3 regions of the Mesorhizobium sp. WSM4307 genome follow, and region 1 is predicted to be linked to each of the others. Evidence: predicted binding sites of a transcription regulator. Region 1 holds the regulator's gene; each other region holds the start of a gene.
The links. Region 1 encodes LexA, which represses DNA repair genes until DNA is damaged. Its sites were predicted from a motif close to TGTTCNNNNTGTGTTCNG; they were not measured.
Positions count from the first base shown of each region.

Region 2: a site for LexA is predicted at 4,133-4,150, ahead of FJV83_RS37085 (ImuA family protein). Genes of this name have one in related genera too.
Region 3: a site for LexA is predicted at 2,869-2,886, ahead of FJV83_RS15725 (YifB family Mg chelatase-like AAA ATPase). Genes of this name have one in related genera too.

Region 1 is NZ_VFTB01000019.1:37,821-45,590, reverse strand. Features, by position in the region: gene gltA (citrate synthase) at 1-255, opposite strand, end outside; gene gltX (glutamate--tRNA ligase) at 439-1,863, opposite strand; gene FJV83_RS33400 (ComEC/Rec2 family competence protein) at 1,966-4,422, shown strand; gene lexA (transcriptional repressor LexA) at 4,416-5,153, opposite strand; gene FJV83_RS33390 (GntR family transcriptional regulator) at 5,528-6,301, opposite strand; gene FJV83_RS33385 (ABC transporter substrate-binding protein) at 6,455-7,441, shown strand; gene FJV83_RS33380 (ABC transporter ATP-binding protein) at 7,500-7,770, shown strand, end outside.
Region 2 is NZ_VFTB01000009.1:265,615-273,384, forward strand. Features, by position in the region: partial or broken gene FJV83_RS23175 (DUF4173 domain-containing protein) at 1-1,620, opposite strand, end outside; gene FJV83_RS23180 (CoA ester lyase) at 1,630-2,523, shown strand; gene FJV83_RS23185 (DUF1737 domain-containing protein) at 2,573-2,779, shown strand; gene FJV83_RS23190 (metallopeptidase family protein) at 2,876-3,298, opposite strand; gene FJV83_RS23195 (LysE family translocator) at 3,434-4,066, shown strand; gene FJV83_RS37085 (ImuA family protein) at 4,174-5,208, shown strand; gene FJV83_RS23205 (DUF6504 family protein) at 5,150-6,625, shown strand; gene FJV83_RS23210 (error-prone DNA polymerase) at 6,622-7,770, shown strand, end outside.
Region 3 is NZ_VFTB01000006.1:86,540-94,309, forward strand. Features, by position in the region: gene FJV83_RS15715 (DUF308 domain-containing protein) at 1-469, shown strand, start outside; gene FJV83_RS15720 (TetR/AcrR family transcriptional regulator) at 600-1,187, shown strand; gene FJV83_RS15725 (YifB family Mg chelatase-like AAA ATPase) at 1,248-2,780, opposite strand; gene gshB (glutathione synthase) at 2,962-3,906, opposite strand; gene FJV83_RS15735 (glycosyltransferase family 2 protein) at 4,130-5,374, shown strand; gene FJV83_RS15740 (GtrA family protein) at 5,371-5,778, shown strand; gene FJV83_RS15745 (GtrA family protein) at 5,893-7,710, shown strand.

The sequences.
Region 1 (7,770 bases):
ATAGCCGCGGTGCAGGAGAATACCGGCATCGCCGTCGATGAAGGTGATCTCGGACTCACAACTTGCCGTCGAAGTGAAGCCGGGGTCGTAGGTGAAGGCGCCGGTCGTGCTGTAGAGCGAGGCGATGTCGATGACGTCGGGTCCGACGGAGCCGCTTCGCACCTTGAATTCATGGGTCTTGCCGGCGAATTGAAGCGTTGCGATAGCCTCTTGGTTCGCGCCGCCCACATCCAGTTTTTTCGCAGCTTCGGTCATTGCAAACTCCTTGTTGTTTCCTCATGCCGGCAAAGGCAAATTCTGCAGAGCGACACGTCGAAATCACCGCAATGCGCGTATTCGCCACCGCATTTTAGGAGGTGCGTGCCAGATTGGGCCAAGGCCTAATGTTGCACTGCGAAACGCCCCTTTCAATGCCAATCTTCTTGGGCCAGTTCGCTCCTAATCGATTTGATCCGCTATGCGCGCCAGGCTTTCCTCGCGCCCAAGCACGGCAAGCACGTCGAACACGCCGGGCGAGGTGCTTTTGCCGGTCAGCGCGGCCCGCAACGGTTGGGCCACGGCGCCAAGCTTGTGGCCACCGGCCAGCGCATAGTCGCGGATCGCGGCTTCCGCCGCGGCCGCCGTCCAGTCGCTCGACAGCCCATTCAAAGCTTCGTGAGCGCCGCGCAGGATTTTGCGGGCACCGTCATTGAGCAGGAGGGCCGCCTTCTCGTCGACCGGCAGCGGGCGCGTAGCGAACAGATAGGCCGCGCCATCGACGAGTTCGACCAGCGTCTTGGCGCGCTCCTTCAGGCCCGGAAGCGCCGCCAGCAACTGCGCCTTGTTGTGTTCGTTGAGGCGCGCGGCCATCGCCGGGCCGCCCTCGAGATAGGGCAGGGTGGCGATGAAGATGTCCAACAGCTCCGCGTCGGCCATGCGCCGCATATGCGCGCCGTTGATGGCTTCCAGCTTGGCGAAATCGAAGCGGGCAGCGCCCTTGTTGACGTCGCCGATATCGAACCAGGAGATCATGTCCTTGATCGACATGATCTCGTCATCGCCATGACTCCAGCCCAGTCGCGCCAGATAGTTGAGCAGTGCCTCCGGCAGGTAGCCCATGGCCCGATAGGCTTCGACGCCGAGCGCGCCATGGCGCTTCGACAGCTTGGCGCCATCGGCGCCATGGATCAGCGGGATGTGCGACATAGACGGCACGTCCCAGCCCATGGCGTTGTAGATCACGGTCTGGCGGGCGGCATTGGTCAGGTGGTCGTCGCCGCGGATGATGTGCGTGACACCCATGTCATGATCGTCGACGACGACGGCATGCATATAGGTCGGGTTGCCGTCCGAACGCAGGATGATGAAGTCGTCGAGATCCTTGTTGGGGAAGCGCACCTCGCCCTGGACGCGGTCATGGACGATCGTCTCGCCTTCGGTCGGCGCCTTGATGCGGATGGCGCCCTTGACGCCCGCAGGCGCCTCCGAGGGGCTGCGGTCGCGCCACTGGCCGTTGTAGCGCGGCGGCAGGCCCTTGGCCCGTGCTGCCTCGCGCATGGCTTCGAGCTCGGCCGGCGTTTCGTAGCTGTAATAGGCCTTGCCCATGCGAACGAGTTCTTCGGCGACCTCGCGGTGGCGCGGCGCGCGCTCGAATTGCGAGACCGCGTCGCCGTCCCAGGTCAAGCCGAGCCAGGTGAGGCCGTCGAGGATGGCGGCCGTCGCGGCGGCGGTCGAACGCTCGCGATCGGTGTCCTCGATGCGCAGCAGCATCGTGCCGCCGGTGTGTTTGGCATAGAGCCAGTTGAACAGCGCCGTGCGCGCGCCGCCGATGTGCAGATAGCCGGTGGGCGAGGGGGCAAAACGGGTGACGACCTTGTCGGACATGAAACTCTCGGAAACCATCTGAAGCGGGGTGCGGCTGCGCGGACTTTCGCGCGTCGCGCGTTCATGTAGCATAGGGCGTCAGCGGTGCAAGGGGCAGACCCGATGGCTGGACGAGGCCGGGGCTCGGAACAGGGCGAGGACGCTGGTGTTGGCGTCAGCGAACGGTCCCTGTTTGCGATTCCGCCGCCAGTCTCGCAGCCGCTATCGCCTCTGGTGCCGGGCTCCGATCGTCAACCGCCGCAGGCGGATATGCCGGCGACACTTCCGCCGCCTGCTTCAGGCCGGATTGTGCGTGTCCGGCGGCGACTCGCCCGGGTTTCCTGGCCTCGCCTGCGCCATGGTGCGGCGACGGCAGCGGAGCTCGAGCTTGACCGGGGCATCGCCTTCCTGCTGGTGCCGGTTTGTCTGGCCGCTGGAGCGATCGGCTATTATTCGCTCGCGGCGGAGCCTGATTTTGCAAAGCCTGTCGCGGTCGTCGTGCTGATGGCGGTCTGTGCGCTTGTTTCGCGCTCCTGGCCGAAAACCCATCTGGGCTTCATGGCGGCATTGTTGTGCGCGCTTGGCCTGCTTGTCGCCAAGGTCGAGACATGGCGGGCGGGCACCCAGATGCTGGGTTCGGAAATCTCGACGCAAGTGACCGGCCGCGTCGTTTCGCTCGACCGGATGGAGACCGGCCGCATCCGGCTGACCATCGACGTGACGTCGACCGCACGGCCGAAACTGCGTTATGCGCCGGAAAGGGTCAGGCTTTCGGCGCGAGATATCCCGGCGGAAATGACCGCCGGCTCCATGGTCACCGGCTACGCTAAACTGTTGCCGCCGACCGGCCCGGTGCGGCCGGACAGCTACGATTTCTCCTTCGACAGCTATTTCGCCGGTATTGGCGGCAGCGGCTTCTTTCTCGGCAATCCAAAGCTTGTCTCAGCCACGGACGACGAGGTGCCGCTCACGGCCCGCCTTTTCTCCGGGATAGAAAATGCTCGTGAAGCCATTGCCGACCACATCAGGGCCAGGGTTGGCGGTGCCGAGGGTGAGATCGCGGCGGCGCTGATCGTCGGTGTGCGGGCCGGCATTCCCGATGAAATCAACGAGGCGATGCGGCGCACCGGCATCTATCACATCATCTCCATTTCCGGGCTGCATATGGCGCTGGTCGCCGGCACCATTATGGGGCTGCTGCGCGGTGCCTTTGCGCTGTTTCCGGACTTTTCCGCGCGTCGGCCGGTGAAGAAATATGCGGCCGCCGCCGCACTGTTCTCGATCGCCGCCTATCTCGTCATTTCCGGTGTCGTCGTTGCCGCCGAACGCAGCTTCATCATGCTGGCGGTGATGCTTGTTGCCGTCCTGTTCGATCGCGCGGCACTGACCATGCGCAACCTCGCCATCTCGGCGATCGCCGTCATTGTGGTGTCGCCGCATGAGGTCGTCGGCCCAAGCTTCCAGATGTCGTTCGCTGCGACCGCCGCGCTGGTCGGCGCCTATGCCGGCTGGGCGGATCACCATGCGGGAAAAGCAAGACCGCCACCGCCAAAGCGAACTCTGCCGGGTTTTCTCACGCGAAAATTCCTGCTGGCGACGGGCGGGCTGGCGATGACCTCCATCATCGCCGGCTGCGCCACGGCGCTGTTTGCCATCTGGCATTTCCAGCGTGTGTCGCCGCTCAGCCTGTTCGCCAATCTGGCCGTCATGCCGATCGTGTCACTGATAGTCATGCCTTTCGCTGTTCTCAGTTCTCTTGCGATGCCCTTTGGTGCCGACGGCCCCTTCCTTTACGTGATGGGCAAGGGCCTGACCGCAATGATCGCCATATCGGCGTGGATATCGGAACGCTCCCCGGTCGATGCGGTCGGGCTGATTTCGCAGCGATCCGTGCTGCTGGTGACCATCGCCCTGGTCATCGCGACGATGGCGACGACCTGGCTGCGGCTCGCGGCAGTGCCATTCGCGCTTGCCGGCCTGCTGACAGTATCGGATACGCGCACCCCGGATGTGCTGATTTCCGAAGATGCGCGGTTGGTGGCGCTGCCGATCGGCGGTGGAGAACTCGCGGTCAGCCGGGCTCGCCCGAACGAGTTCACCGTCGACAATTGGAAACGCGCGCTGGTGTCCGAAACCATCGTCGTGCCGGAGATGTTCGACAGGGCGGACGGGCAATTCGACATTGCCGATGCCGTCAATCTGCCGCCGGGAGCACCGTTCTACTGCACGGATGGCGTCTGTCTTGCACGGCACCCGTCGGGTGCGATCATCGCGCATGTCGAAGACCGCAAGGATACCTGGAAAGCCTGCGGTTTCGCCGACCTGATCGTCGTCAATGACGCGACGGGCTATGATGCCTGCCACAATCCGCTGGTTCTTGTCGTCACCAAACGGCAACTTGCCCGCAAAGGCAGTGCCGCCGTGTTCTTCGACCGCCAATCGGCAACTGGCCCGCCAACCGTCAGCTTCGCGGTGGACGGGCCGTATCGGCCTTGGCACGAGCAGCGAAAATTTTCGCGTGAGGCGAGGGGGCTGGCGCCCTATCAAAAACCCGAAAAGACGGCCGCTCCTGCTCAGTAACGCCGGATCAGCCCGACAAGCTTGCCCTGCACCTTGACCCTGTCTGGCCCGAAAATGCGCGTCTCGTAGGCCGGGTTGGCGGCTTCAAGGGCGATCGAGGCGCCCTTGCGGCGGAACCGTTTCAGGGTTGCTTCCTCCTCGTCGACCAGCGCCACGACGATCTCGCCCGGGCTCGCCGTGTCGGCGTTGCGGATGATGACCGTGTCGCCGTCGAAGATGCCGGCGTCGATCATCGAGTCGCCCTTGACCTCCAGCGCATAGTGCTCGCCACCCATGATCATGTCCGGCGGCACCGAGATCGAATGCGTCTGGTGCTGGATGGCATCGATCGGCACACCGGCGGCGATGCGGCCCATCACTGGGATCGACACGGCGGAAACCGCATCGTCATCATTGCCGGCCGCAGGCAAACGCGACTGCGCCGGTTTGATCTGGCGGCCAAGACCGCCCTGGCCGAGGCTGCCCTGGATGACGCTTGGCGAGAATTTCTTTGCCGCGTTAAGGCCGGGCGCGATCGAATCCGGCAGCCGCAGCACTTCCAGTGCCCGCGCCCGGTTGGGCAGCCGGCGGATGAAGCCGCGTTCCTCCAGTGCCGTGATCAGGCGATGGATGCCCGACTTGGAGGCGAGATCGAGCGCTTCCTTCATTTCGTCGAAGGACGGCGGAATGCCGCTTTCCTTGAGCCGTTCATGAATGAACATCAGCAGTTCATGTTGCTTGCGTGTCAGCATGGCGGCCCCCGAGGCGTTGAACGACGGATTTGAATCAGAATCGAAAAACAAACCCAGAACAAACACTATCTGTTCCAGTTGTGTTCCGCAACTGTTTAAAGTTTAATGAATTTGTTAACGCGTCTGAAATTTTTTGACCGGGGCAGAGGGTCGCGATCAATGATTTCCCTGCCGGTACGCGCATTGAAATCGTTTCGGTTAATGGTCTGTGGCCTAGCCCTGAACGCGGTTTGGCATCAGGTGTTTGGGAGGCGTCTGCGGGGCGGATTTGAGCGGCGTATCGATCCATTCCGGCAGAACGAAACGAAACCAAAACGCCAACGATCGTGAGTTCAGGCCGGCACGGCCACGTGGATCCGGACGCCGCGGAAGCATCATCCGGAAACCGCTTTCAGGCTGCCGGCGCGCGCGGTGTAAGTGTTGGCGCCGTTGTCTTCGCTGTGGACATAGACATGCAGCGTGTAGCCGATATGCGCCGTCATCAGCGCCTTTGCCCGCTCTACATCCCGATCGAGCGCCGCTTCCATGATCGCGGTGTGATGCTCGATGGCGATCGCCTCGCGCAGCGCGTCCATTGCCTCGCCATAGCCGTCCTTCAGGCCGGCCGCCGCTCGCAAAGTCGGCGCCAGGCCGAGAAACCGATGATGCCGGCGCAGCTGATCGGCGATCGTCGAGCGGAAGCGCAACAGCCAGTTTGACGTCGCCGCGCTCAGCAGCGCCGCATGGAAGGCCTCGTGGCTCTCGTCCCATTTGTCGACGGCGGCATCGGAAGGGTCATCGACCGCGGTCTTGCAGCGGGAGAGCCGGTAATGAGCGGTAACGACCGCGTCCTCCCATTCCCTGCCGCCGTTCGCGATCGATTCCAGGAACAGCGGCATTTCGACAACCATCCTGGCGCGCGCCAGGTCCTCGAGCTCGGCGCGTGACACGGGAGCGACGGCAAAGCCGCGATTGCTGATGGCGGTGACCAGGCGTTCGGCTTCAAGTCGAGACAAGGCTTCACGCAGCGGCGTCCAGCCGACGCCGTATGTGCCGCGCAGCGCGCTCAGCTTGAGCGGCGCCCCCGGCATGAGGCGAGTGGTCAGGATATCGCGCCGCAGCAGCTGATAGGCCGCCTCGGTCTTCGTGGAATTGTTCTGATCCTGCATCGCGATCCGTCCATCATCGGCTTATGAAAATTATATATGAAGGGGGAGTATGGCAAGAATTATATATAATGTTTGACACGCGGCGAGGGACTGACCATGATCGCCGCAGTTGCCGTCCTTGAGAGCGGCGCTGATCAAATCTGGGAGGAAATGATGTTGAAGTCGAAATCCGCTTGGCTGTCGGGATTGGCCCTGGCAGCCGCATTGATGGTCAGCGCCGGCAGCGCCGCGGCCGATCAGATACGCATCGGCATCGCCAATTTCGGTGAGCATCCGCAGCTCAATGCCGCCATAGCGGGCTTCAAGAAGGCACTGACGGACAAAGGCTTTGTCGAGGGCAAGGACGTCGTCTACACCGAAAGCCACACCAATTTCGATGCATCTCTGGTGCCGCAGATGATCGCCAAGCTGCAGGCGGAGCAGCCCAAGCTGATCTATACCATCACCACGCCGGTCTCGCAGATCGCCAAGAAGGCGCTCGCCGGTTCCGGGATTCCGATCGTCTTTGCCGCGGTCACCGATCCGGTGGCGGCCAAGCTGGTGCCGTCGTGGGACGCCGGAGACGAAGGCATGACCGGCGCCAGCGATCTGCAGGATGTCGCCGCGGTAATGGCCTTCACCAAGAAGCTGCTGCCGAACGCCAAGCGCTTCGGCGTGCCCTACAATCCGGGCGAGGCCAATGACGTTGCCCTGATCGAAAAGATCAAGGCGGCGGCACCCGCCGCCGGCTTTGAAGTCGTCGAAGTCGGCATCGACAACGTCAATGACATCCAGCAACGCATCGCTTCGCTCGCAGGCAAGGCCGACGTGATCTACGGTCCGGCCTCGAACCTGATCCAGCCGGCGATCGCCGCCGTCTCTGCAGCCGCGCGCCAGGCGGGAATCCCGGTCGTCAACTCCGATGACAGCGCGGTCCGCAACGGTACCGTGCCGGCAAGCTTCGCGGTCAATTACACGCAGGTCGGCATGAACGCCGGCAACATCGCGGCCGAGATCCTCAAGGGCAAGGATCCCAAGACGATCGCGCCGTCGCGCCCGGCCTATAAGGACCATATGGCAACGATTTCCCGCAAGGCGATGGCCGCGTTCGGCATCGAGATACCGGCTTCGATGGCCGATTGCGGCTGCATCGTCGACTGATATCGGGCTGGACGGGCGACGGCGCCGTCGCCGTCGCCCATCAGGCCAGGGAGGAACGATGCTCGATATCCGATCCGCGCGCAAAGTATTCTACAAGGGGCAGGCCGACGAGAAGGTCGCGCTGGACGGCCTCAGCCTGTCATTGGCCACCGGCGATTTCGGCATCGTCATCGGCTCCAACGGGGCCGGCAAGAGCAGCATGCTCAACGCCATTTCCGGAGCTCTTGTCCTGGATTCCGGCAAGATCCTGATCAACGGCGCGGACGTGACGGCCATGCCGGTGCACAAGCGCGCCACGCGATTGGCGCGCGTCTTCCAGGATCCGATGC
Region 2 (7,770 bases), on a different contig from region 1:
GACGGGATCCCCCGATGTTTCGCTGCCCGGCCTGAGCGCCGCCAGCACGAACCCGGCGGCGAGCAGTGCGGTGACAACAAGGGGATAGGCGCCACGATGCGCGTAGGCCGCGTAGCTCAGACCGTCGGGAAGGGCTGCCCCGCCCCACAGATAGGTGGCATCGAGCCCGGTCTGCAGCGCAAACAGCACGTTGAAGACGATCAGGGCGCGCAGGATGGCGGCCTTGCCGAACACGATGTCCTCGACGACGTGGCTTTGCGGATTGATCGCCGGTTGAGCCGCGGCAAGGGGTGGCCGGGGGCCGCGCCGCGAAAAGCGCGGCAGGCGCGGCCGCAGAAAGGCCCAGACGCCGGCGAGCGCGAACAGCCAGAAGGCGACGCGCGCCAGCTGGATGAGGTCGAGCAGCTTCATCAGGTCGATCAGCGACAGCCAGTAGTCGATGACCGGATTGGCGGCGCCGAACAGTGCCAGGAACACGGCGCCCAGTGTCAGCGGCATCACCCAGACGGCGATCGCCGCCAGCCGCACACGTCGCCCGTCAAACCGGCGCGCAGTCTTGCGCCAGCGGATGAAATCGCGGACGAAGCGGAACGGCGCCGCCAGCCCGAACAACGCGATCTGGCCGGCAATGCGCGCCATGCCGTGCCGCAAGCGACCGCTCAACGAAAGCGCGAACACGACCAGCGCCGCGAGCGCGATCGAGACGGACAGGAGGCTGACATTCTCGGCGAGCGGCAGCAGTGCGACAAGCAAGGCGGCGGGCTTGAGCCAGACCCTGATGTCGCTGAAGGCCGTGGGATGCACGGCCACGACCGCGGCGGCGATCAGGATGGCGAACAGGAAGGCGGTGATGCCGGCGGGCTGGCCGTAGAACAGGAAATCCGCCAGCACGACCAGCAGCACGGCAACACCGAAGCGGCTGCAATAACTTGGCGCGGCAGAGAAGAACGCTGTCACGACCTGATCCTCCCGATGGTGTCCAGCCGGAAGGTCGGCGGACACTTGCGGGCGAAAGGGATGAGAATCGCCATGGGATTCGCGCGTGGCGGATCGACCAGCCACCAGCCTTCGCTGCGCAGGCGCTGTGGCACGGACCAACGGGGTTTTGCTCGCTTGTGCATGCCGCCTGTTTCGCAGGCCGGCAGGGAGATGGCAGGGCGGATCCGAGGAGCTTTTCCGCAGGCCTGTGCAGTTTTCGTGCAGGGTCGCGCGCCAGGGCTGGTGTGTCGCCCCAGCCAGGCTCCTTTCCTCTCCCTCCGGAGGGGGGAGAGGTGGCTCGGCGAAGCCGAGACGGAGTGGAGGAACCACCTGGCAACCGCCGCGAACGGACATAGGAAGGGCGCAAGCATTGCCTCGCCTTGCGCCCAAGGGTCGACCCCCACTCCGTCGAGCTTCGCTCGACACCTCTCGCCCGATCGACGGGGGAGAGGAAAGGCCCGCTTCCGCAGCCGTTGCGGAAGGGCGCTGAGCTTCTACCTCCCTTTGTGGGGAGGTCGGACCGAAGGTCCGGGTGGGGGTGCGGCGCCGGACCCCACCCCGCTGCTTCGCAGCGACCCTCCCCACAAGGGAGAGGGTGGCCGCACAGCCCCAACGCTTGCCTCGACCGACCCCAGGCGGCATAGATCGGATATGACCGAATCCTACCGTCCGCGCCGCTCGGTGCTCTACGTCCCGGCCTCCAACGACAAGGCGCTGGCCAAGATCACGCTTCTGTCCTGCGACGCAATCATCATCGACCTCGAGGACGCCGTCGCGCCGGCCGACAAGATTGCCGCCCGCGAAAAGCTGCCCGCCATCTTCGCCGGCCGCCCGGCTGCCAACCATCTCGGCCACCGCTGCGAGATGGTGGTGCGCGTCAATGCGCTGGCCAGCGAATGGGGCGACGACGACCTCCTGGCCGTGGCGAAAGTCGAGCCCGACGGCATCCTGCTGGCCAAGGTCGCCACGCCGCGCGACATCCTCGAAGTCGGCGACGTGCTCGACGACAATTTTGCCCCCGATAGCGTGAAACTCTGGGCGATGATCGAGACGCCGAAGGCCCTGCTCAACATCGGCGCCATTGCCGAACTGGGCCGCGACCCGGCCTCCCGGCTCACTTGTTTCGTTGCCGGAACGAATGATCTGGCCAAGGACACCGGTGTGCACGTGACGCCGGACCGGCGCTACCTCGTGCCATGGCTGATGCAGATGGTGCTGGCCGCGCGCGCCGGAGGCCTCGACATGCTCGACGGCGTCGCCAATGATTTTCGCGACCTCGACGCCTTTGCCCGTGAGTGCGCGGAGGGGGCCGCCATGGGCTTCGACGGCAAGACGCTGATCCATCCGGCCCAGATCGACGCCGCGAACCGCGCCTTCGCGCCCTCGCCGGAGGCGATCGCCGAGGCACGCGCGGTGAAAGATGCCTTTGCGCTCACGGAAAACACAGACAGAGGCGTGATCGCGCTGAACGGCAAGATGGTCGAGCGGTTGCATCTGGCACAGGCCGAAAAACTGCTGGCGAAGGCGGCCGCCATCGGCGCATGATATAGCCCCATGCTCGCGGGCTATGGGCACTTACGACAGGACTTGGGACATGAAACTCTACCGCTTTCTCACCGGCCCGGACGACGCCAGCTTCTGCCACAAGGTGACGGCGGCGCTGAACAAGGGCTGGCACCTGTTCGGCTCGCCGACCTATGCCTATGACAAGGAGGCCAAGACCATGCGCTGCGGCCAGGCGGTGGTGAAGGATGTCGACGGCCAGGAATATGGGCCGGATACCAAGCTCAGCGACTGGTAGGGCCAGGCGCTGAGGCCTTCCTTCTCTTCGTCATCCTAGGGCGAAGCAAGGAGCGAAGCGACGCGGCGCAGACCCTAGGATGACGAAGTGTGGGCTCTACTCAGCCGCTTCTTCGATCCGCTCCATATCATCGTCCGACAGGCCGAAATGGTGGCCGATCTCGTGGATCAGCACATGGGTGACGATGTCGCCGAGCGTCTCCTCGTTTTCGGCCCAGTAGTCGAGCATTGCGCGGCGGTAGAGCGTGACGCGGTTCGGGCCTTCGCCGGTCTGCGGGTTCCAGCGCTCGGCGATGCCGCGGCCCTCGAACAGGCCGAGCAGGTCGAACGGCGTTTCCAGCGACAGGTCGTCCATGATCTCGTCGGTCGGGAACTCGGCAATCTGGATGACTATCTCGCCCGTCAGCTTGCGAAAATCTTCCGGCAGATGGGCGTAGGCCTCCAGCGCCAGGAACTCTATCTCCTCCATCGAGGGGGCGAGTTCGCCATGCCAGGTGCGGGTCTTGTAGATGCGGGCCATGCTTTGTCCTTTGATCCGGCATATAGGCTTTCGCACCGGGCGAGGCAAATGAAGCGGCAATTCCTGCCGCGGCACCTTTGCCGATGCCGAGGAATCGCGTAGGGGTCGGTTCCGGCCATCTCCTGGGGAGTTCTCATGCCGGACCTTTCCACCATCGGACTTTTCGCCATTGCCTGCCTCGCTTTGACCGCGACGCCAGGGCCGGACATGCTGCTGATCGCCTCCCGCAGCGCCAGCCAGGGGCGCGCCTCGGGCCTGGCGACCTATGCCGGCATCGCCGCCGGCACCTATTGCCACGCGCTGGCCGCCGCCTTCGGCCTGTCGCAACTGTTCCTGGCAGCGCCCATCGCCTACGACATCGTGCGCTATGCCGGCGCGGCCTACCTTGCCTATCTCGCCTGGAAGGCGTTCCGTTCCGACGGAACGGCATTTGCCCCGGTCGCCGGCCTGCCGCGCTATTCGCGAAGCCGGATTTTCCGGCAAGGCCTGCTGACCAATCTGCTCAACCCGAAGATGGCGCTGTTCGTGCTGGCGCTGTTCCCGCAATTCGTGCGCCCCGAGACCGGTTCCGTCGCCGGCCAGATCCTGCTGCTGGCGACCGTGCTCAATCTGATCGGGCTGATGGTCAACGGCCTGGTCATCCTGACCGCCAGCCGGATCGGAGCCGCCTTATCAAAACGCACGCGGTTCCGGCGGGCGCCGCAGATCCTGCTGGGAACCGTATTCGCGGGCCTGGCCGCACGACTGGCTTTCGGCGGCCAGCGCTGAAGCGCGTTTGCAGGAATAAATTCCTTGTGACTCTGCTTGACTCTTCCGTCACCCTCTGGAATCAATAGGAACATAACAGGAACAATTGTGAGTGGACACTGACCGTCATGGCGATATCAGCCGTGGCGCGGGAGACTGTTTTTGCCCTGCGCCGCCAGATCGCGAAGATCGAGGGAACGCTGCCCGAGCGCCTGCAGGCGCCGGCTGGCGCGCCGCTTGATGCCGACGCCAGCGCCGATCTCACGATCGTCCGGCGCGGTCTTGCCGCGGCCTTGCCGGATGCCTTCCTGCCGATCGGCGTCGACCCTCTCGATGCCGCCCTGAGCGGTGGGCTACCGAAGGCGGCGCTCAGCGAAATCCATGGCCTGGAAACCCGCGATGCCGGAGCCGTCGCCGGCTTTGCCCTGTCGCTCGCCAGCCTGATCCTCAAGCAGGCGCAAGGGCTGCCGGTGTTGTGGATCGGCACCACGGAAATCTTCCGCGAGGCGGGCTTTCCCTATGCCAGGGGACTGCAGGCCTGCTTCGGCATCGGGCCTGAGCAATTGCTGTTTTCCGAGGCGCCGAAACTCGTCGATGCGCTATGGGTCGCCGAGGAAGCAGCGCGGATGACGGCGCTCGCCGCCGTCATCCTCGAAATCCGCGGCAACCCGCTGCGGCTCGACCTGACCGCGACGCGCCGGCTGCATGCGAGGGCGCAAAGTGCCGGCCGCCCCGTATTCCTGCTGCGGCAGGCGGCCGAGCCGGAACCGACGGCGGCGCCCGTCCGCCTCATCGTCTCGCCGGCGCCGGCCGTGCCGCGCGAAACCGTCGCCGGGCCGCTCGCCGGATCGATCGGCCGCCCGGCCTTCACCATCAGCATCGGCAAGAGCCGCACGGCCTTGCCTGGACAATTCACACTGGAGTGGAACCCCGATGAACGCGTATTCGACGAAAGAAGGGGCGAGGAAGGACGGACAGGCCGGGCAAAGAATCCTGTCCCTGTGGTTTCCCTATCTGGCGGCCGAAAGGATCCTGCGGCAGCGCCTGGGGCGGTCCTGGCGTTCCCGGCCCCAAGATCACCCTACGCCATCTCATCCGCCACTGGTGATCAGCCACCGCCAGGGCAACGCGCAGCGCATCTCAGCCCTCGACGAGCGGGCTGAGGCGCTGCACCTGAAGCGCGACATGGGCATTGCCGACGCGCGTGCCATGCATCCGTCGATCGACATCGTCGAGGCCGATCCGGAGGCAGACCGGCGCCTGCTCGAAGGCCTTGCCGACTGGTGCGACCGCTACACCCCGCTGGTGGCGCTGGATGGGGCGGACGGACTGTTTCTCGACGTCACCGGCTGCACCCATCTGTTCGGCGGCGAACGCGCCATGCTGGACGACATCCTGTCGCGCTTCTTCCATCAGGGGTTCGATGTCCGCGCCGGCCTTGCCCCGACGCCGGGCGCGGCCTGGGCGGCGGCTCGCTTTTGCGGCGACCGCATCGTTGTTTCAGGCGAGGAGGAAGCGCTGCTGGCGCCTCTGCCGCTCGCCGCACTGCGCATAGCGCCGGAAACCCGCGCCAGCCTGGAAAGTGTCGGCCTGCGCACGGCGGGCGCCGTCATGGCAGCACCGCGCGCGCCGCTTGCCCGCCGCTTCGGAGCCACCTTGCTGCTGCGCCTCGACCAGGCGCTCGGCCGTCTCGACGAAGCGGTCTCGCCGCGCCTTCCCGTGGCGCCGCTTTCGGTCGAGCGGCATCTCGCCGAACCCGTCACCCTGACCGAGGACATCGAGCGGCTGGTCGGCCTGCTGGCGACGACCTTGAAGACCGATCTCGAACGCCGCGGCGAGGGCGCGCGGAGGCTGGCGCTGCTGCTCTTCCGCGTCGACGGCGCCGTCAGCCGCATCGCGCTCGGCACCTCGCGGCCGATGCGCGATCCCCGGCTGATCCAGAAACTGTTCCATGAAAGGCTGGCCGCCCTCGAGCAGGACATCGACGCAGGCTACGGCTTCGATCTGGTGCGGCTTTCGGTGCTGGCGGCCGCCGCCTTCGACATGGCGCAGGCCGATCTGACGGGCGAGGTGACCGATGACGGCGCCGACATCGCGCTGTTCGCCGACCGCATCCGCGCCCGGCTCGGCGAGGGCGCCGTGCTGCAGCCGGTCGCGGTTGAAAGCCATCTGCCGGAGCGCGCCGTCGCCATCGTCCCCTTCAGCGAAGCGCCGCGCCGGACCACGCCGCCGAAGAGACCGGACAGGGTGCGGGCGCCCACAACCATCTTTCCGCCGGAACGGCCGATCCGGCTGTTTCGCGCGCCCGAGCCCATCGAGGTGCCGGCCACCGAAATGCCGGAGGGTCCGCCGCTGCATTTCCGCTGGCGGCGCGCGCTCTACCGCGTCGCCCGCGCCGAGGGTCCCGAACGCATCGCCGCCGAATGGTGGCGCCAGGCGCCAGGCGACGCCGCGGCATCGACACGCGACTATTTCCGCATCGAGGATGCCGACGGCCGCCGCTACTGGCTCTACCGGCAAGGGCTTTACGGCGGCTCGCAAGCCGCGCCGCGCTGGTTCATGCACGGGGTCTTCGCATGAACGCGCTGACCGTCATTCCCTATGCCGAGTTCGGCATCCAGTCGAACTTCTCCTTCCTGCGCGGCGCCTCCAAGCCGGAGGAGCTGGTGGTCGCGGCCAAGCTCATGGGTTTCTCGGCAATCGGCCTTGCCGACCGCAACACGGTGGCCGGCGTGGTGCGCGCCTGGCAGCAGGCCAAGGTCGAAAAGCTTGCCTATCACCCTGGCTGCCGGCTGGTTTTTGGCGACGGCACGCCGGACATTCTCGCCTATCCCAGGAACCGGGCAGGCTGGGGGCATCTGTGCCGCATGCTCACCCAGGCCAATCTGCGCGACGAGACCGAAAAGGGCGCCACCCTTCTCCAGCGCGGCGACCTGCTCGAATGGGGGGATCTGATTTCGCTGGCGGTCATGCCCGATCTGGCGGCGGGCGCGCAGGACAGTCTTGCCTTGCTTGGCCAGCTCAAGGACCGCTTCGGCAGGGCCCTGCGGCTTGGCGTCTCGCCCTGTTATGCGGGCAATGACCGTTTCCGGATCGAGCAGGCAGCGGCGCTTGCCCAGAGCACCGGCATCCCGCTGATGGCGACCAACGATGTCCTCTACCACACCGCCGAACGCCGCCCGCTGCAGGACGTGCTGACCGCGATCCGCCTCAACACGCCGGTCGCCGAGGTCGGGCTGGAACTCAGCGCCAATGCCGAACGCCATATGAAGCCGCCGCTGGAAATGGCCCGCCTGTTCCGCAGGCATCCGCAGGCGCTGGCCGAGACGCTGCTGTTCGCGCAAGAGCTGGCCTTCTCGCTCAGCGACCTCCAGTACAATTACCCCGACGAGCCGACGGAATCCGGTCTCGGGCCGCAGGCAGAGCTGGAAAGACTGGCGCGGGAGGGGGCGGCCAGGCGCTATCCCTCAGGCGTGCCTCATTCGGTGATCAAGCGCATCGAGGAAGAGCTCGCCCTGATCGAGCGCCTCAACTACGCCCGCTACTTCCTGACGGTCTACGACATCGTCAAATACGCCCGCAGCCAGGACATTCTCTGCCAGGGGCGCGGTTCGGCCGCCAATTCGATCGTCTGCTTCTGCATCGGCATCACCGAAGTCGGGCCGGACCGGATCGACACGCTGTTCGAACGCTTCATTTCCGAGGAGAGGAACGAGCCGCCCGAC
Region 3 (7,770 bases), on a different contig from region 1:
AGGCAGCCCGCCGCTCGCCGCCGCCATGCTGGTTGCCTACCCTGCATGGGACGCGCTCGCGAATTACATCGACGCCCAGCGTACCGGCGGGCTCGGCCGCAACAAGTCGCAGTTGCTGAACTTCGCCGTCAGCATCCTCGCCACGATTGCCGTCGCCATCGCGCTCGGTCACAGCATGAACGCGGTGCTTTCGGTCTACGGCGTCTGGGCCGTTGTCTCCGGCGTGTTTCAGCTCCTGACCGCGGCGCGGCGCTGGAAAACCAACGGTGCGCAATGGCCGATGATCCTGAGCGGCGCCCAATCGGCGCTGGCGGGTCTCTTCTTCGTCAAGATGGCCGGCGGCACGGAGATCATTGGCATCGCCAATGTTGCGCCCTATGCCGCGTTCGGCGCCTTCTACTTCCTCGTGTCCGCTCTATGGCTGTCGGTCGGCGACATCCTTCGCAAGTCACCGCGGGTCGCAGGTTAGGATAATACCAGGAAAAGTGTGAGCGCTTTCCCTTGGGAATTGCGTCAAAACAAGAGTTAGAGCGGTTCGCCGGTTTCCATGAAACGGCGAACCGCTCTAAGTGCAGAGGAGCCCTCCGCCGGAGCAAGTCATGAGCAAGCCTTCGAACACCGCCGATGAGATCCTGGCCGCCGCGCGAAGCTTCATCGTCGCCGGCGGCTACAATGGCTTCAGCTACGCCGATATCGCCGAGGTGGTTGGCATCCGCAAAGCCAGCATCCATCACCATTTCCCCAGCAAGGTCGACCTCGTGCAGACCCTTCTCAAGCGTTACCTCGAGGATGCCGTCACGGGCATGGCAGGGCTCGAGCGCGATGTCCCCGAGCCGCCGGAGTTGCTTCGCACCTATGCCGGCATCTGGGCCCGGTGCATCGAGGATGCGAGCATGCCGTTCTGCGTCTGCGCACTGCTTGCCAGCGAGCTGCCGGCCCTTCCACCGGAGCTTGCCGTTGAAGTCCGGGCGTATTTTCAGTTTCTCTCGGGATGGCTGACTGGCGTCATCGAGCGCGGTGCCGAAAAAGGCACGCTGGCAATTTCCGCTTCGCCGCGCGTTGAGGCCGAGGCCTTCATGGCGACCGTGCATGGCGCAATGCTTTCCGCGCGAGCCTATGGCGATGTCTTGACCTTCGGCATGATCCTGACGCCGACGCTTCAGAAGTTGATCCCCGCGACCGACTGATCCGGGCAAAGATGGATCGGCCCGGAGAAACGGACCTGGCGTAGCTGCCGATGCCTTCGCCTACGCCGCCTGCGCCACGCGCTCCGAACTCATGCGATAGGAGATCGCCTCGGCCAGATGGATGCGGCCGACGGTTTCGCTGGCGTCGAGATCGGCAAGCGTGCGCGCCACTTTCAGCACGCGGTGGTAGGCCCGCGCCGAAAAGGCGAGCTTCTCGCTGGCGTCCTTGAGCAGCGACAGGCCTGACGCGTCGGGCATGGCGATCTCCTCGATGACGGAGGGGGCGCAATGGGCGTTGGTGGTGGCGCTGGTCACACCGAGCCGTTCGAAACGCTCGCGCTGCAGGGTGCGGGCGCGTGCCACGCGCAGCGCCACATCAGCACTCTTCTCCGCCCGGTCCGGCCTTATCAGGTCGCTGGCCGAGACCGCAGGCACTTCGATCCGCAGGTCGATGCGGTCGAGCAGCGGACCGGAAATGCGTGCCTGGTAATCGGTGCGGCAGCGCTCGCCGCGCAGGCAGCGATAGCCCGGCTCGCCAGCCATGCCGCAGCGGCACGGGTTCATCGCCGCCACCAGCTGGATGCGCGCCGGATAGGTGACGCGGTGGTTGGCGCGCGCGATCATGCAGTCGCCGGTCTCCAGCGGCTGGCGCAGCGCATCCAGCGTCTGCGGCGTGAATTCGGGGAACTCGTCGAGGAACAGCACGCCGTGATGGGCAAGCGACACTTCGCCAGGTCGTGCGCGCAACCCGCCGCCGACCATCGCCGCCATCGAGGCCGAATGGTGCGGGGCGCGGAACGGCCGCCGGTCGGTCAGCTTGCCTTCGCCGAGCTCGCCCGCCACCGAGGCGATCATCGAGACTTCGAGCAATTCCTTCGGCATCAGGGGCGGCAGGATCGACGGCAGCCGCTGCGCCAGCATCGACTTTCCCGATCCGGGCGGCCCGACCATCAGAAGATTATGGCCGCCGGCCGCCGCCACTTCCAGCGCCCGCTTGGCGGTCTCCTGGCCCTTGATGTCGGCAAGGTCGGGCAGGTCGCGCGCCGCGGCGTGGATGCCGGCCTCCGGCCGCGACAGCACCTGCGTGCCGCGGAAATGATTGGCGATGGCGATCAGGCTGCGCGGTGCCAAAATGTCGAAATCCTTGCCGGCCCACGCCGCTTCCGGCCCGCAGGCGAACGGACAGATCAGGCCCTTGCCCTCGGCATTGGCGCCGATCGCCGCCGGCAAGGCACCGGCGACGGCGGCAATGGTGCCGTCGAGCGACAATTCGCCAAGCACGACATAACCGGCCAGCATGTCGCCCGGAATGGCGCCAAGCGCGGCCATCAGGCCAAGCGCGATCGGCAAATCGTAGTGGCTGCCTTCCTTGGGCAGGTCGGCCGGCGCCAGATTGACCGTCACCTTCTTCGACGGCATCGACAGGCCGGACGCATGGAGCGCGGCCTGCACCCGCTCGCGGCTTTCGGCCACCGCCTTGTCGGGCAGCCCGACGATCTGCATGCCGACCTTGCCGGGCGCGATCATCACCTGCACGTCGACCGGCACGGCCTCGATGCCCTGGAAAGCGACCGTGCGAACCCGCGCCACCATTTTCCCACCCCGGATATGGGCCGCAACCCATGCGATAGGCCTGGAACGTGGCCCCGGCAGAAGACAATCACAGATTGCCGGTCAAATCAAGAACATTACGAGAACAAGGCAATCGCTCTGGTTGCAGCCGGATTGAGCCCGGTTGAAAAGGCGGAACATGGTTAATACGACTGAAAACGACCTACTTGCGCCGCTTCCCCTCGACCGCGTCCCAGAACAGGCTGGCGATGTCGGCGCCGCCAAAGCGCTGCACCTCGCGCACGCCGGTCGGCGAGGTCACGTTGATCTCGGTCATGTAGTCGCCGATGACGTCGATGCCGACCAGGATGAAGCCGCGTTCCCTGAGCGACGGCCCGATGCGGGCGCAGATCTCGCGCTCGCGCTCGGTCAGTTCGGTCTTTTCGGCGCGGCCGCCGACATGCATGTTGGAGCGGGAATCGTGCTCGGCCGGAACGCGGTTGATGGCGCCGACCGGCTCGCCGTCGATCAGGATGATGCGCTTGTCGCCCTTGCGCACGTCCTTGAGATAGCGCTGCACGATGTAGGGCTCGCGGAACATCTGGCCGAACATTTCGAGCAGCGAGGCGAGGTTGCGGTCGGCCTCGTGCAGATGGAAGATGCCGGCGCCGCCATTGCCGTAGAGCGGCTTGACGATGATGTCGCCGAACTCCTTGCGGAAGGCGGCGACTTCTTGGCTGTCCTTGGTGATCAGCGTGTCCGGCATCAGGTCGGCAAACTGGGTGACGAAGATCTTTTCCGGGCTGTTGCGCACCCAGGCCGGGTCGTTGACCACCAGCGTCTTCGGGTGGATGCGCTCGAGGATATGGGTGGTGGTGATGTAGTTCATGTCGAAGGGCGGATCCTGGCGCAGCAGGACCACGTCCATCTCCGACAGATCGGTGCGCACCTTCTCGCCCAACGAGTAATGGCTGCCCTTCTCGTCGCGCACCTGCAATTCCTCGATGCGCGCAAACACCTTGCCGTCGCGCAGCGACAGCCGGTCGGGCGTGTAGTGGAACAATTGATGGCCCCGCCTCTGCGCTTCCAGCGACAGCGCGAACGAAGTGTCGCCGGCGATCGACACGGTGGAGATATGGTCCATCTGGACGGCGATTTTCAGCTTCATGGCGGGTCCCCAGCGCAGTCGACGAGAGCGATATAAGGGTCGCCGCGCCTTCTGCCAATCGCGACGTCTGAAGAACGGCAACGGCAGGACGCAACCCCCGCCAGCCCGATCGCGACAAGGCAAGGGGCCGCGTCATCGTTTTCTTAAGCCTTGCCGTACAAGAATAAGCCTCGAATACCCCAACGGCAGGCGCCGGATGGGGGTCCTCGATGGAACAACGACCATGAACGCGCTCACCGCCATCCGCGCCGCCGCGACCGACCAGCTTGAACTCACCATCCTGATGCCGTGCCTCAACGAAGCCGAGACGCTGGCCGTTTGTGTCGGCAAGGCCAGGGCCTTCCTCGACAAGGCCGGCATCCTGGGTGAGGTGCTGATATCAGACAATGGCAGCACCGATGGCTCGCAGGAGATCGCGGCCCAGGGCGGCGCCCGTGTCGTTCCGGTGGCGCAGAAGGGCTATGGCGCGGCGCTGCTGGGCGGCATCGCCGCCGCCAGGGGACGCTTCATCATCATGGGCGATGCCGACGACAGCTACGATTTCGGCGCGCTGGATGCCTTCATGACGCGCCTGCGCGACGGCGCCGACCTGGTCATGGGCAATCGCTTCCAGGGCGGCATCGAAACCGGCGCCATGCCGCCGCTGCATCGTTATCTCGGCAATCCGGTGCTGAGCTTCGTCGGCCGCCTGTTTTTCCGCATCAAGACCGGGGACTTCCACTGCGGCCTGCGCGGCTTCAACGCCGAGAGCATCCGCAAGCTCGACCTGCAGACGACCGGGATGGAATTCGCCAGCGAAATGGTGGTGCGCAGCGCGCTTGCCGGGCTGCGCATCGAGGAAGTGCCGACCACGCTCAAGCCCGACGGCCGCAGCCGCCCCCCGCATCTCAGGACCTGGCGTGACGGCTGGCGGCATCTCAAATTCCTGCTCGTCTACAATCCGCGCTGGATGTTCTTCATCCCGGGCGCGGCGCTGTGCGGCCTGGGCATGCTGTTCGCGGCCCTGTTGGTGTTTGGACCGTTGCGGGTGATCGACAATCTTTCGCTCGACCTCAACACCTTCGTCGCCGCCTGCTTCATGATCATCACCGGCATCCAGCTCATCACCTTCGGCGCCATATCGCGATACTATGCCGAGATCACCGGCATCCTGCCGCGCAGCCGCGGGTCCGACTGGCTGAGAAGGACCATCAGCACCGACCGTCTTGCCGCCAATGCCGGCATCTGCTTTGCCGGCGGTGTCCTGTTCTTCGGCTATGCGGTGCTGCGCTGGGCGCATCTTGGCTTCGGCCCGCTGACCGATTCCGAAATCCCGCGCATCGTCGTGCTGGGCCTGAGCCTGATCGTCATTTCGTTCCAGGCCTTCTTTTCGGCATTCCTGCTCGGTGTCCTGGAGATTCCGGTCAAGCGGCTGAAAGCCGGCCAGCCCGGCGGATCAGGCGAAGCCGCCGCGCCTGCTGAAAAATGAGCCGGCTTCTACGAAAATTCGCCGCCATACGGCTTGTCCGATTTGTCATCGTCGGCATTGGCGCGGCGCTGCTGCTCTTCGTACTGTCATGGGCGTTGGTGTCGGCCGGGATGCCGCCATTCGTCGGAAGCGTCATCGCCTACATGCTGGCCTTTGTCGTGGCGTATTCGGCACAGCGTGGCTGGACGTTCGAGGGACGGCACGACCACGCCCATGCTCTGCCACGGTATCTCGCCACCCAGCTGGTCTGCGCAGGGTTTGCAGGCCTGTCCGCCCATGTCGCGGTGTCGATATTTTCCGCCTCGCCGCTGATCATGTCAGCCATCATCACGATCGCCGCAAGCGCCGCGAGCTATGTACTCTCGTCGGTCTGGGTGTTTCGCGACGATCAAAGAGCCGCGTGAAGGCATTCGACGGCGCCCCGCCGGCGCGATGCGACGAAGCGCAAGGCTGGTTTAAGATTTGCGCAGTGAGTTCGCGATAACTTTCGGCACGAAAAGATCGCCCAGAGGCCGTCCGTGACTCCTGCCAAGACCATGATCTCCGCCGAGGCCACGCCACGTCCGTCACGGTATAACGACCTCGCGCTCGTGCTCGTCGCCACGCTGGTGATGGTTGCCGTCAGCGCTCTCAGCGGATTCCGTGACTTGACCGACGCCGGCGGCGACAATGACAATCTGCTGCGCCTGGTCGAGGTTCGCGACATGCTGGCCGGCCAGGGCTGGTTCGACCTGCATCAGTACCGGATGGGTCTCGAAGGCGGCTTCGTCATGCACTGGTCGCGGTTGGTCGACGCACCGCTTGCCGCCATCGTTCTCGTAGCCTCGGCGCTGACCGGCAGCATGGCAAGGGCCGAGACAATCGCCGAGGTGCTCTGGCCGGCACTGCTCTTCTCCCTCGCTTTGCTCTTTACCGCCCGCGCGGCGCGCAGTTTCGCCGGTGCCGCCGCCGTGCTGCCGGCCGTCGTCATCGGCGCCGCGGCGCTGCATTTCATCGGCATCTTTTCGCCCGGCTCGCTCGATCATCACAATGTCCAGCTGACGCTGACCATGGCCTGCCTGAGCCTGCTGCTCGATGCACCCGTGCAGCGCTGGGCCGCGCTGCTCGCGGGCCTGTGCGCGGCGCTGATGCTGGCGGTCGGCATGGAAACGGCGCCCTACGTCGCCACCATCGGCGCGTGCATTGCCTTGCTGTTTGTCGCCGACCCCGGCGGCGAGGGGCGGATCGCCAGGGATTTCGGCCTTGGCTTTGCCGGCGTTTCAGGGCTGGTCTTCGTCACCACCATCGCTCCATCCGCTTGGGGCCAGCCGCAATGCGATGCCTTTTCGGCAGTGCAGTTCGTGGTGGCCGCGCTCGCCGGATGCGGCCTCGCCGCCGTGGCATCGCTCGATATGGCCAACGCCACGCTCGGCCGGCGTCTCGTGGCGCTCGGCCTGCTTGGCGTGGTGCTTGCCGCTGTCGTGGTGTCGCTTTTCCCGCAATGCCTGGCGGCCCCCTATGCGAACCTCGATCCGCGCCTCAGGGAATTATGGCTCGATAACATCGAAGAGGCGCAGTCGCTGTACAAGCTTGTCATCTACAATCGGGTCGCGGTGGTAGAGCGTTTTGCCACGCCACTGGTGGCGATCCTGCTGATGGCGCTTGGCCTCGGCCGTGGCGGCTCGCGGCGGCAGGACAGCCTCGTTGGCGCGCTGCTGGTGGTGGCGTTCCTGGTCAGTGCCTGGCAAGTGCGCGGCTCGACCTTTTCCATTGCCCTGGCGGTGATCCCGCTTTGCGCCTGGATCGCCAAATGGCGGCAGCGGGCCGAAGCCAGCCCGTCGCGCGGCTCCGCGCTCAGGGTGGCCGCGGCCTGGCTGGTCTCGGTCAACGCACTCTGGGCGTGCGCGGCCGTGGCTGCGTCAAGCGCCTTCGAAACCGGTGCGGCCGTCAACGGCGCCAGTGTCAATGGGAACTGCCAAGGCAAGACCTCGTTCGCGGCACTCAGCCAGCTGCCGGACACCACCGTGCTCGCTATTTCCAATCTCGGCTCGCCCATCCTGGCCTATTCCGGACATCGCGTTTTCGCCGGGCCGTATCATCGCAACGTCGCGGGAAACCTGCTTGCACTCGATACCTTCCTCGGATCGGACGCCGATGCCAGGTCGGTGGTCGAAAGCCACCATGTCGGGCTTGTCGCGCTCTGCCGTGGCAACCCGGAAACCCGCCTGCTCGTCGGCAGGGCGCCTGACGGATTCCTGGCCAGGCTGGCGCGCGGCGACGTGCCGGACTGGCTGGAGCCAGTGGCGGAGACGGGCAGGCCCCTGCTTGAGCTCTATCGCGTCAAGCTTGGCGGCTGAAAATCACCGCGAAAACAAGGGTTTGACGCTCAGCTTAGCCGGCTTTCCCTGGGCGTCCGG